Regions from separate parts of the Aliirhizobium cellulosilyticum genome, predicted to be linked through region 2. Evidence: riboswitches for the same ligand, from Rfam matches in the RefSeq annotation. Region 2 holds a riboswitch; each other region holds the start of a gene.
The links. Region 2 has a riboswitch for thiamine pyrophosphate ahead of thiB (thiamine ABC transporter substrate binding subunit). Riboswitches for the same ligand answer to the same signal wherever they lie in the genome.
Positions count from the first base shown of each region.

Region 1: it holds a riboswitch for thiamine pyrophosphate, as region 2 does, so the genes downstream of both, thiM (hydroxyethylthiazole kinase) here and thiB (thiamine ABC transporter substrate binding subunit) in region 2, are expected to answer to the same signal.
Region 3: it holds a riboswitch for thiamine pyrophosphate, as region 2 does, so the genes downstream of both, thiC (phosphomethylpyrimidine synthase ThiC) here and thiB (thiamine ABC transporter substrate binding subunit) in region 2, are expected to answer to the same signal.

Region 1 is NZ_JACIGW010000001.1:1,516,773-1,520,045, reverse strand. Features, by position in the region: gene GGE33_RS07125 (methyl-accepting chemotaxis protein) at 1-1,407, shown strand, start outside; TPP riboswitch at 1,551-1,647, shown strand; gene thiM (hydroxyethylthiazole kinase) at 1,697-2,512, shown strand; gene thiE (thiamine phosphate synthase) at 2,509-3,144, shown strand; gene thiD (bifunctional hydroxymethylpyrimidine kinase/phosphomethylpyrimidine kinase) at 3,141-3,273, shown strand, end outside.
Region 2 is NZ_JACIGW010000009.1:3,210-6,482, forward strand. Features, by position in the region: gene GGE33_RS24220 (response regulator) at 1-275, shown strand, start outside; gene GGE33_RS24225 (VOC family protein) at 377-772, shown strand; TPP riboswitch at 1,000-1,105, shown strand; gene thiB (thiamine ABC transporter substrate binding subunit) at 1,145-2,155, shown strand; gene thiP (thiamine/thiamine pyrophosphate ABC transporter permease ThiP) at 2,183-3,273, shown strand, end outside.
Region 3 is NZ_JACIGW010000004.1:259,906-263,178, reverse strand. Features, by position in the region: gene GGE33_RS18420 (DUF5060 domain-containing protein) at 1-324, shown strand, start outside; gene GGE33_RS18415 (ABC transporter ATP-binding protein) at 337-1,395, shown strand; TPP riboswitch at 1,490-1,601, shown strand; gene thiC (phosphomethylpyrimidine synthase ThiC) at 1,699-3,273, shown strand, end outside.

The DNA.
Region 1 (3,273 bases), on a different contig from region 2:
ATCGCTTCCGACTGGCAGAAGAAGAGGGCGGAAGCCACGGCCACTCTGACCGGCGCAATGGCCGGGCTGAAGAATTTCGTTGCCCAGGCTCAGGAAGTCGGCAAGGAAGATAGCGAACGGTCGGCAAACCTTTCGGTCGTCGCCATGGTGGTCGGTACGATATTGGCGATCGCTGGCGGCCTGATGCTGGTCGAGACATTGCGTGGCCCTCTGCGCCGGGTGACCGAAGTGATGAAGCGTCTTGCCGACGGCGACCTCGAAGTTTCGATCGAAGGCCGCGAGCGTGGCGATGAGATCGGTGACATGGTTCGTTCCGTTACGGTATTCCGCGACGCTGCGAGAGAAAATGTTCGGCTGGAGCAGGAAGCCGCCGCCGCCCGGGAGCTCTCCTCGGCGGAAGCAGAACAGCGTGCCGGCGAACGTGCCCGCATCGCGGCCGATCAGCAGCATGCGTTGACCGCGCTCTCGGGCGTGCTCGGCAATCTGGCCGAGGGCGATCTGGCAACGGGGATGGACGAAAATCTCCCGGCAGATTTCGTCATGATGGCCAGAACCTATAATCAGGCTGTCGATGCTCTCCGTGCGACTTTGTCCGAAGTCGGTTTTGCGGCGCAGGAGATCAATGGCGGTACGGCCAATCTTTCCGCCTCCGCCGACGATCTGGCGAAACGCACGGAACAGCAGGCGGCCGCGCTGGAGGAAAGCTCTCGGGCTTTGCGCCACTTGAGCGGTGTTGTGCGTAGCACCGCTACCAATGCCCGTCAGACGTCTCAATCGGTCAACGAGACCGAAGAGTTCGCCGTCCGCTCAGGCGAGGTCGTGGCACGCGCAGTCAATGCCATGGGCGAGATCAGCCGCTCCTCCGACAAGATCAGCCAGATCATCGGCGTCATTGACGAGATCGCCTTTCAGACGAACCTCCTGGCGCTGAATGCCGGCGTCGAGGCTGCTCGCGCTGGTGAAGCAGGCCGCGGTTTTGCTGTTGTCGCCCAGGAGGTCCGCGAACTGGCCCAGCGCTGCGCGGGTGCGGCTCGCGAGATCAAGCAGTTGATTTCGGCAAGTGCAACGCAGGTCGAAAGCGGCGTGCAGCTCGTCGAGGAAACCGGCGAAGCACTCTCCAGGATCATTGCTCACGTCACCGATGTTCGAAAACTGGTGGCACAGATTTCCTCGGCTGCCGCAGAGCAGTCGACTGGCATCACGCAGGTCACGCAGGCTGTCAACGACGTCGAACTGATAACCCAGCAGAATGCCGCCATGGTCGAGGAGAACAATGCCGAAATACGTGGCCTGCGTCACCGGGTGGAGGATCTGACCCAGAAGATCGGCCGCTTCAGGACCAGCGACAGCAGCGGGACCTATTACCAGGAGCCTCAGCCGCGTTTGCACCGTAGCAGCGCCGCATGACGTGAAGGCAGATGCCCAGAATCTCGTGAAACTTCAAAAGCCGCCGCCAGACACGACGGCGGCTTTCGAGGCTAAGGCTAAGCCCGCATCTCGCCGCATTTGCGTAAAAAGGCTGGAATCGCGGATCATCATCCGGTAGTTGTTGATCATGACAGGGGCGTCCGGCGAAAGCCGGGCTGAGAAGTACCCTTTGAACCTGAACCAGATCATGCTGGCGGAGGGAGTCGTTCGGGTCTTCGTTCTTGACGTCGTATCCCCACGTCGACCTCCGCCTCAAAAGGAGGCGCAGATGGCAGACGATTCCGCTCAATCATTGAAACCCGGCGCATTGCTGGCAGCGATGCGGCAGAAAAATCCATTGGTGCAGAACATCACCAATTTCGTCGCGATGAACATTGCCGCCAACGTGATGCTGGCTGCGGGCGCATCGCCTGCAATGGTGCACAGCCCGGAAGAGGCGGCGGAATTCGCAGGCATAGCGGCGGCATTGACCGTCAATATAGGGACCCTCTCGCCGGACTTTTTCGACGGCATGAAGCAGGCCGCCGAGGCTGCAAGCGAAGCGGGAAAACCCTGGATACTCGATCCGGTCGCGCATTTCGCGACCGCCTATCGGCGTGCCGCAGTGTCCGCGCTTCTGGAGCACAGGCCGACGGTAATCCGCGGCAACGCTTCCGAAATCATTACGCTTGCCGGCGAGCATGCATCGGGGCAGGGGGTGGATTCGGGTGACAGCGTTGCTTCCGCGCAGGCTGCTGCCCGCGCTCTTGCCATTCGTCATGGCTGTGTCGTCGCAGTGACTGGGGAACGGGATTTCGTCACCGACGGTCATCGTGCCGTTCATGTTCTCGGTGGATCTGCGCTGATGCCGAAAGTGACGGCGCTCGGTTGCTCGTTGACCTGTGTCATCGGCGGTTTTGCAGCAACCATGCCGGACAAGCCGTTTGAGGCAACGGTTGCGGCGCTTGCCTTGTTTGCGTCAGCTGGCGAACTGGCGGGACGGGACGCTCATGCGCCGGGTTCCTTTGCCGTGCGTTTCCTCGATCTGCTTGCGGAGGTGACCCCGGATGCCGTTGATGCCGTAGCGCGGGTGATACCGGCATGAAGCAGTTCGACCTTTCCCTTTATCTGGTGCTGGACCCGGATCTTTGTCGCGCGATCGGCATGGTCGAGACGGCGCGACTTGCCGTGCTGGGCGGGGCAACGATGGTGCAGTTGCGCGACAAGCAGGCAACGACCGTAGAGATGATCGCGACGGGCCTGCAGCTGAAAGCTGCCCTTTCAGGGACCGGCGTGTCGCTGATTGTCAACGATGATGTGGAGGCCGCGCTCGCGATCGGTGCAGACGGTATTCATGTCGGGCAGGAAGACATGAATGCGACGGAGGTTCGAAAGCGTGTTGGCGATAGGCTAATCCTTGGTCTCTCCGTAGAGACGGAAGATCTGGCGCGACGGGTTGATCCGGCGGTGGTTGATTATGTCGGCGTCGGCCCGGTCTTTGCGACCGGCACGAAGCCGGATCACAAGCAGCCGATCGGTTTTGAAGGCCTTGCGCGGATCGTGGCGGCATCCCCGATACCCGCAGTGGCGATCGGCGGCGTCAAGGTTCAACATGTCGAAGAAATCTTTCGCGCAGGGGCAAAGGGTCTCGCGGTCGTATCTGCCATATGCGGATCGCCCGATCCCCAAGCTGCCACACGATTGATCGCCGATAAAATTGCGGAGGCAAAGAAATGACGATTCGCAATGTCTTGTCGATTGCCGGCTCCGATCCATCCGGCGGCGCCGGCATACAGGCGGACCTCAAGGCATTTTCCGCCCGCGGCACTTATGGCATGGCAGCGCTGACGGCGTTGACGGCCCAGA
Region 2 (3,273 bases):
CGGATATCGCGCTCGTCGATGTCAATCTCGCCGATGGCCGGACGGGACCGGAAATCGGCCGCGAACTTGCCGAACAATATGGCCTCACGGTCGTATTCATGACCGGCAATCCGGAAGATATCGCGGATGGCGTAGAAGGAACGCTCGGCGTTCTGACCAAACCCGTCAGGCCTGAAGTGGTAGAACAGACGATCGGTTATGCGATCGCCAACCGCCTCGGCGGCATGGCCATCGTTCCCCGCGAACTCAAGGTTTTTCGCGGAAACGCAAACTGAGTCAAAATTCCTGCATGGACTTGTCGAATCCGTGCCGCATCTTTCGTCCTTGGAGGAAGGGCGCCAGCTGATGGCGTCCATAATCAAGGAGGAATATCGACATGCGGATGATTTTCGTGAACCTGCCGGTGGCGGATCTTCAGGCTTCCACGGCGTTTTACACGGCGCTCGGTTTCACCAAGAACCCCGATTTTTCCGATGACACCGCAAGCTGCATGGTCGTCAGCGAGCAGATCTACGTGATGCTTCTCACCCACGACAAGTTCCGCATGTTCATCAATGGCGATATCTCCGACGCCAGGAAGACGAAAGAGGTGCTGAACTGCCTTTCCGCATCGAGCCGCGACGAGGTTGACGGCTTCAAGGCAAAGGCGCTTGCCGCCGGCGGCGCGGAGTGGAAGCCCAATATGGAAATGGGCCCGATGTACGGCTGCAGCTTCCAGGACCTCGACGGCCATGTCTGGGAAGTCATGTATATGGACATGTCTGGTGGGTGATCCACTGGCAATTGCGGCTCACCGATAAAAGCCCCCTCCCAACCCTCCCCACAAGGGGGAGGGCTAACCTGGACGCGTCGCTTATGCCCGATTGGAAACAAGCGGGGGCGGCGGTTTTTTGTCCCCCTTTTTGGCGGAGATGGCCGGCAGGCCAGAGGGGAATTTCCATGGAGAGAACGATTGTGTTGCCCCTCTTGCCAGCATGAAGCGAGACCGGTAAATCTTTGCACGCTCTAACGGGGTGCCCTGCGTCTGCTGGGCTGAGAGGCGAAACGCCAACCCGCGGAACCTGATCCGGCTAACACCGGCGGAGGGATTAGACGGCTCGCAACCAGCGCCTATTCCCCACATCGACATTTTGAGGAGGCGCTGATGCGCGGGATTTCGACTTTTCTTCTGGCCGCCACGGCCATGTTTTTCACCCCTTTTGCTGCTGAAGCTCAGGACAAGACGCTCACCGTCTATACCTATGAGAGCTTCACCTCCGACTGGGGCCCCGGCCCGAAAATCAAGGCCGAGTTTGAAAAGACCTGCGCCTGCACCGTCAATTTCGTCGGCGTTGCCGATGGCGTGGCGCTTCTCACCCGTCTAAAGCTGGAAGGTACGGGATCGGAAGCCGATATCGCGCTCGGCCTGGATACCAGCCTGATCTCCGAAGCCAAGGCGACAGGCCTTTTCGAGGCGAACGGCGTCGATGCAGGCGCCGTCAAGGTTCCCGGCAATTATGCAGACGACACGTTCATTCCCTATGACTACGGCCACTTCGCCGTCATCTACGATACGCAAACGATCAAGAACCCGCCGAAGAGCCTCAAGGATCTGATCGAAGGGGACGCTTCGCAGAAGATCGCCATTCAGGACCCGCGCACCTCGACCCCCGGTCTCGGCCTTCTGCTCTGGGTAAAGTCCGTCTATGCCGACAAGGCGCCGGAAGCCTGGGCGAAACTCAGGGACCGGGTTCTGACCGTCACCCCCGGCTGGTCGGAAGCCTATGGCCTGTTCACCAAGGGCGAAGTGCCGATGGTGCTCTCCTATACGACCTCGCCGGCCTATCACATGGTCGAGGAAAAAACCGACCGCTATCAGGCCGCAAGTTTTTCGGACGGCCATTACATCCAGATCGAAGTCGCCGGCATGCTGAAACACGCCCGGGATAAGGATCTGGCGAAAAGCTTCCTGACGTTTCTGATATCGCCGGCCGCACAGGATATCATTCCGACCACCAACTGGATGATGCCGGCCGCCGCCACCGCCGCCCCGCTGCCTGAGGCTTTCGACAAGCTTGTAAAGCCGGAAAAGACGCTGCTGATCGGCTCCGACGAAGTGGCGAAGAACCGTCAGGCCTGGATCGACGAATGGCTGACCGCCATGAGCAAGAAGTGACATGTCGAAACGGACGGAATATCGCATTTGCTGACGACTGCTGAAAGACGACGCGGCATCGGTGCTGGCCTTGCCGTGCTTGCCGCCATCATCGTCTTTGTCGGCACTGCGATCGCGACGCTGCTGGCCTGGGATGGCGATCAATCGGCATCCCGGCTTTTCACCTCCTATACCTGGAGCATTCTGCGCTTCACGCTTTGGCAGGCGGCCCTGTCGACCTTGCTGTCGGTTGCCTTCTCCATTCCGGTCGCGCTGGCCCTGGCTCGCCGCCCCCGGTTTGCAGGCAGAGCCTGGATCCTCCGCCTCATGGCCTTGCCCATGGGCCTGCCGGCACTCGTCGGCGCGCTCGGCCTCCTCGGCGTCTGGGGCAGGCAAGGGGTTTTGAACGGCTGGCTTACTGCCGCCGGACTGGAACACCCGGTCAGCGTCTACGGCCTTTCCGGCATCCTGCTCGCTCATACATTCTTCAACATTCCGCTCGCCGTGCGCCTGCTGCTCTCCGTGCTCGAGCGACTGCCGGCGGAATACTGGCTTCTGTCGGCCAGCCTCGGCATGAAGCCGGCCTCGATCTTCCGTTTTGTCGAATGGCCGGCGCTCGCGCGTGTCGTTCCCGGCGTTGCGGGGCTGATTTTCATGCTCTGCGCCACCAGCTTCACGCTGGTCTTAGTACTTGGCGGCGGCCCGGCCGCAACCACGCTGGAAGTGGCGATCTACCAGGCCCTACGCTTTGATTTTGACCCGCCGCGCGCGGTCGCACTCGCCTTTCTGCAGATCGCCCTCACAGCGGCCGTGATCGGCCTCATCGCGTTTCTGCCGGCGGCAACCGATACGGTCAGGACCGCAGGCCGAAAGGTCTTGCGCCTCGACGGGCGCTCATCCGCATCCCGCCTGTGGGATGGCCTCATCATTGCTGTCGCCGTCATCTTCGTCGCCTCGCCGCTCTTCTCGGTTTTCGTCGCTGGCCTTCGTGCGGATCTCTGGAAACTCGTCAACGGACCACGCTTCATTCAGGCAGCCACGACAAGCCTCGTGATCGCCGTAACTGCCGCAGTGATCGCCGTCTCCGCATCGCTCGCCATCATCATGGCGCGGCAGACGATCAGGGACCGGCGTGATCC
Region 3 (3,273 bases), on a different contig from region 2:
ACCCCCATGCTGGAGCGGGGCACGACCTACAAGCGCGTATCCGCGGCGCAGGATGGCGACGTCCGTTACATCTATTTCGGCGAGCATCAGCCGGTCGAATGGGCGCTCGGCCTGCCGGAAGAGGATGGCGACTGGGAAATCGATCTCATCGATGTCTGGAACATGAGCATCACGCCGCTGGAGAAGGGGCCGCTGCCGAAGGTTCACCCGCAGCGCATTACCGGTGGTTCTCATATCACCAACCAGTTTGCCGCCGCGTTCGGGCTGACATTGCCGGGCCGGCCATATCTTGCCGTGCGCATACGCCCACGCAAGACGCATTAGAGAGGTATCATCATGGCGACGGTTCAAGTCTCCGATCTGCGCAAGAGCTTTGGTGCGCTCGAAGTGGTCAAGGGTGTTTCGATCGACATCCGGGATGGGGAATTCCTCATCCTGGTTGGCCCGTCGGGCTGCGGCAAGTCGACCCTTCTCAGAATGATCGCCGGCCTTGAGGACATATCCGCAGGGCGTATCGATATCGGCGGGCGTGTGGTCAACACGCTGTCGCCGAAGGAACGGAACATCGCCATGGTGTTCCAGAACTATGCGCTCTATCCGCAGATGACGGTTGCCCAGAACATGGGCTTTTCGCTGGAAATCTCCGGCATGAAAAAGGCCGAGATCGACAAGAAGGTTGCGGAAGCATCCGAAATTCTCGGACTGACCCCGCTCCTGCAACGCAAGCCGTCGCAATTGTCCGGCGGCCAGCGCCAGCGCGTCGCCATGGGCCGCGCGATCGTTCGCGATCCCGACGTCTTCCTGTTCGACGAACCGCTTTCCAACCTCGATGCCAAGCTGCGCGTGCAGATGCGCGCCGAGATCAAGGCGCTTCATCAGAGACTGGCGTCGACCATCGTCTATGTCACCCACGACCAGGTCGAGGCGATGACCATGGCCGATCGAATCGTCGTCATGCGCGGCGGCTGCGTCGAACAGATCGGCACCCCGCTGGAGCTGTACGACCGTCCGGATAACATGTTCGTGGCCGGCTTCCTCGGATCGCCTTCAATGAATTTTCTGCGCGGCAAGATCGAGGGCCAGTCCCTTCTTCTTCCGGGCGGAGAGCGACTGGCGCTGCCATCGCTGCCGAAGGGTGGAAGCAGTGGTGACGTCGTGGTTGGCATCCGTCCGCAAGGCTTTGCCGTCGGCACGCAGGATGGCGCCAAGGCGACGATCAAGGTGGTTGAGCCGACCGGCGCAGACACGCATGTTCTGGCCGATGTCGGCGGCACGGAAGTCACCTGTGTCGTCAACGACCGGGTGGATTTTGCGCCCGGTGAGGAGATCCGTCTGTCGATCAGTTCCGCCAAGGTCCACTTCTTCGATCCGACAAGCGAAGCGCGGCTCGACTGATCCCGCCAATGCAGGCACCGCGAGAATGCCATCCCGTTTCTCGCCGTGCTTGCATGACCCACTTGACCGGCCAACCGGCCTGTCATAGCCTCATCGCATTCACCAGGGGTGTCCCGGCAAGGGGCTGAGATTCTGCTATCGCGCGCAGTGACCCGTTGAACCTGATCCAGTTCATACTGGCGTAGGGACGGTGCAAAACGCTGCGATAATTCTCAAATCCGTAAACCGGATTCCGTGATCGGCGTTCTTCCATCTTTCCGGCTCTAGGACTGGGTCTCCAACCTTGAAACTTGGAGCCTCACGATGAATATTGCCGCCAAAAATCAAAGCCCGACCGTTACCTCGGGCGCGTTTCCGGCTTCCACCAAGATCCATGTTGCGGGCAGGGAGTATCCCGATCTCCGCGTGCCGATGCGCGAGATCGCGCTTCACCCGACATCCGGCGAGCCGCCGGTCACCGTCTACGACAGTTCCGGCCCCTATACCGATCCTACCCATATCGTCGCTATCGATCAGGGCCTTCCGCGCCTGCGCGAAAACTGGGTTATGGCTCGCGGCGATGTTGCCCGATACGAGGGGCGGCACGTCAAGCCGGAGGATAACGGTTTTGCCACCGGCGAGCTGCTGACGCCCGAGTTCCCCATCCGCAACATGCCGTTCAAGGCGAATGCCGGTCGTGCGGTTACCCAGCTCGCCTATGCCCGCGCCGGCATCATCACGCCCGAAATGGAATTCATCGCCATCCGCGAAAACATCGGCCGGCAGGCGGCGAAGGAAGCCCTTGTGAGGGATGGCGAGAGTTTTGGCGCGCATATCCCGGATTACATCACGCCGGAATTCGTCCGCCGCGAAGTGGCCGAGGGTCGCGCCGTCATCCCGGCCAATATCAACCACCCCGAAAGCGAACCGATGATCATCGGCCGCAATTTTCTGGTTAAGATCAACGCCAATATCGGCAATTCCGCCGTCACCTCGTCGATGGCGGAAGAGGTGGAAAAGATGGTCTGGGCGATCCGCTGGGGCGCCGATACGGTCATGGATCTTTCGACCGGCCGCAACATCCACAATATCCGCGAATGGATCATCCGCAATTCGCCGGTGCCGATCGGCACGGTGCCGCTCTATCAGGCGCTGGAAAAGGTCAACGGCATTGCCGAGGATCTCACCTGGGAGGTCTATCGCGATACGCTGATCGAGCAGGCGGAACAGGGCGTCGACTATTTCACCATCCATGCCGGCGTACGGCTTTCCTATATCCACCTCACCGTCAATCGCGTCACCGGCATCGTTTCGCGCGGCGGCTCGATCATGGCCAAGTGGTGTCTGCATCACCACCGCGAGAGTTTTCTCTACGAGCATTTCGACGAGATCTGCGACATCGCCCGCGCCTATGACGTGACCTTTTCGCTGGGCGACGGCCTGCGCCCCGGCTCGATCGCCGATGCCAATGACGCCGCCCAATTTGCCGAGCTGGAGACGCTCGGAGAACTGACGAAGATCGCCTGGGAGAAGGATTGCCAGGTGATGATCGAAGGCCCCGGCCATGTGCCGATGCACAAGATCAAGGAGAACATGGACAAGCAGCTGAAGACCTGCGGCGAAGCGCCGTTCTACACGCTCGGTCCGCTCACCACCGATATCGCTCCCGGTTACGACCATATCACCTCGGCGATCGGCGCTGCGATGATCGGCTGGTTTGGCACCGCCATGCTCTGCTACGTCACGCCGAAGGAACATCTGGGCCTGCCGGATCGCGATGACGTCAAGACCGGTGTGATCACCTACAAGATAGCAGCCCATGCCGCCGATCTCGCCAAGGGGCATCCGGGTGCGCAGATGCGCGATGATGCCCTGTCTCGCGCCCGTTTCGAGTTCCGT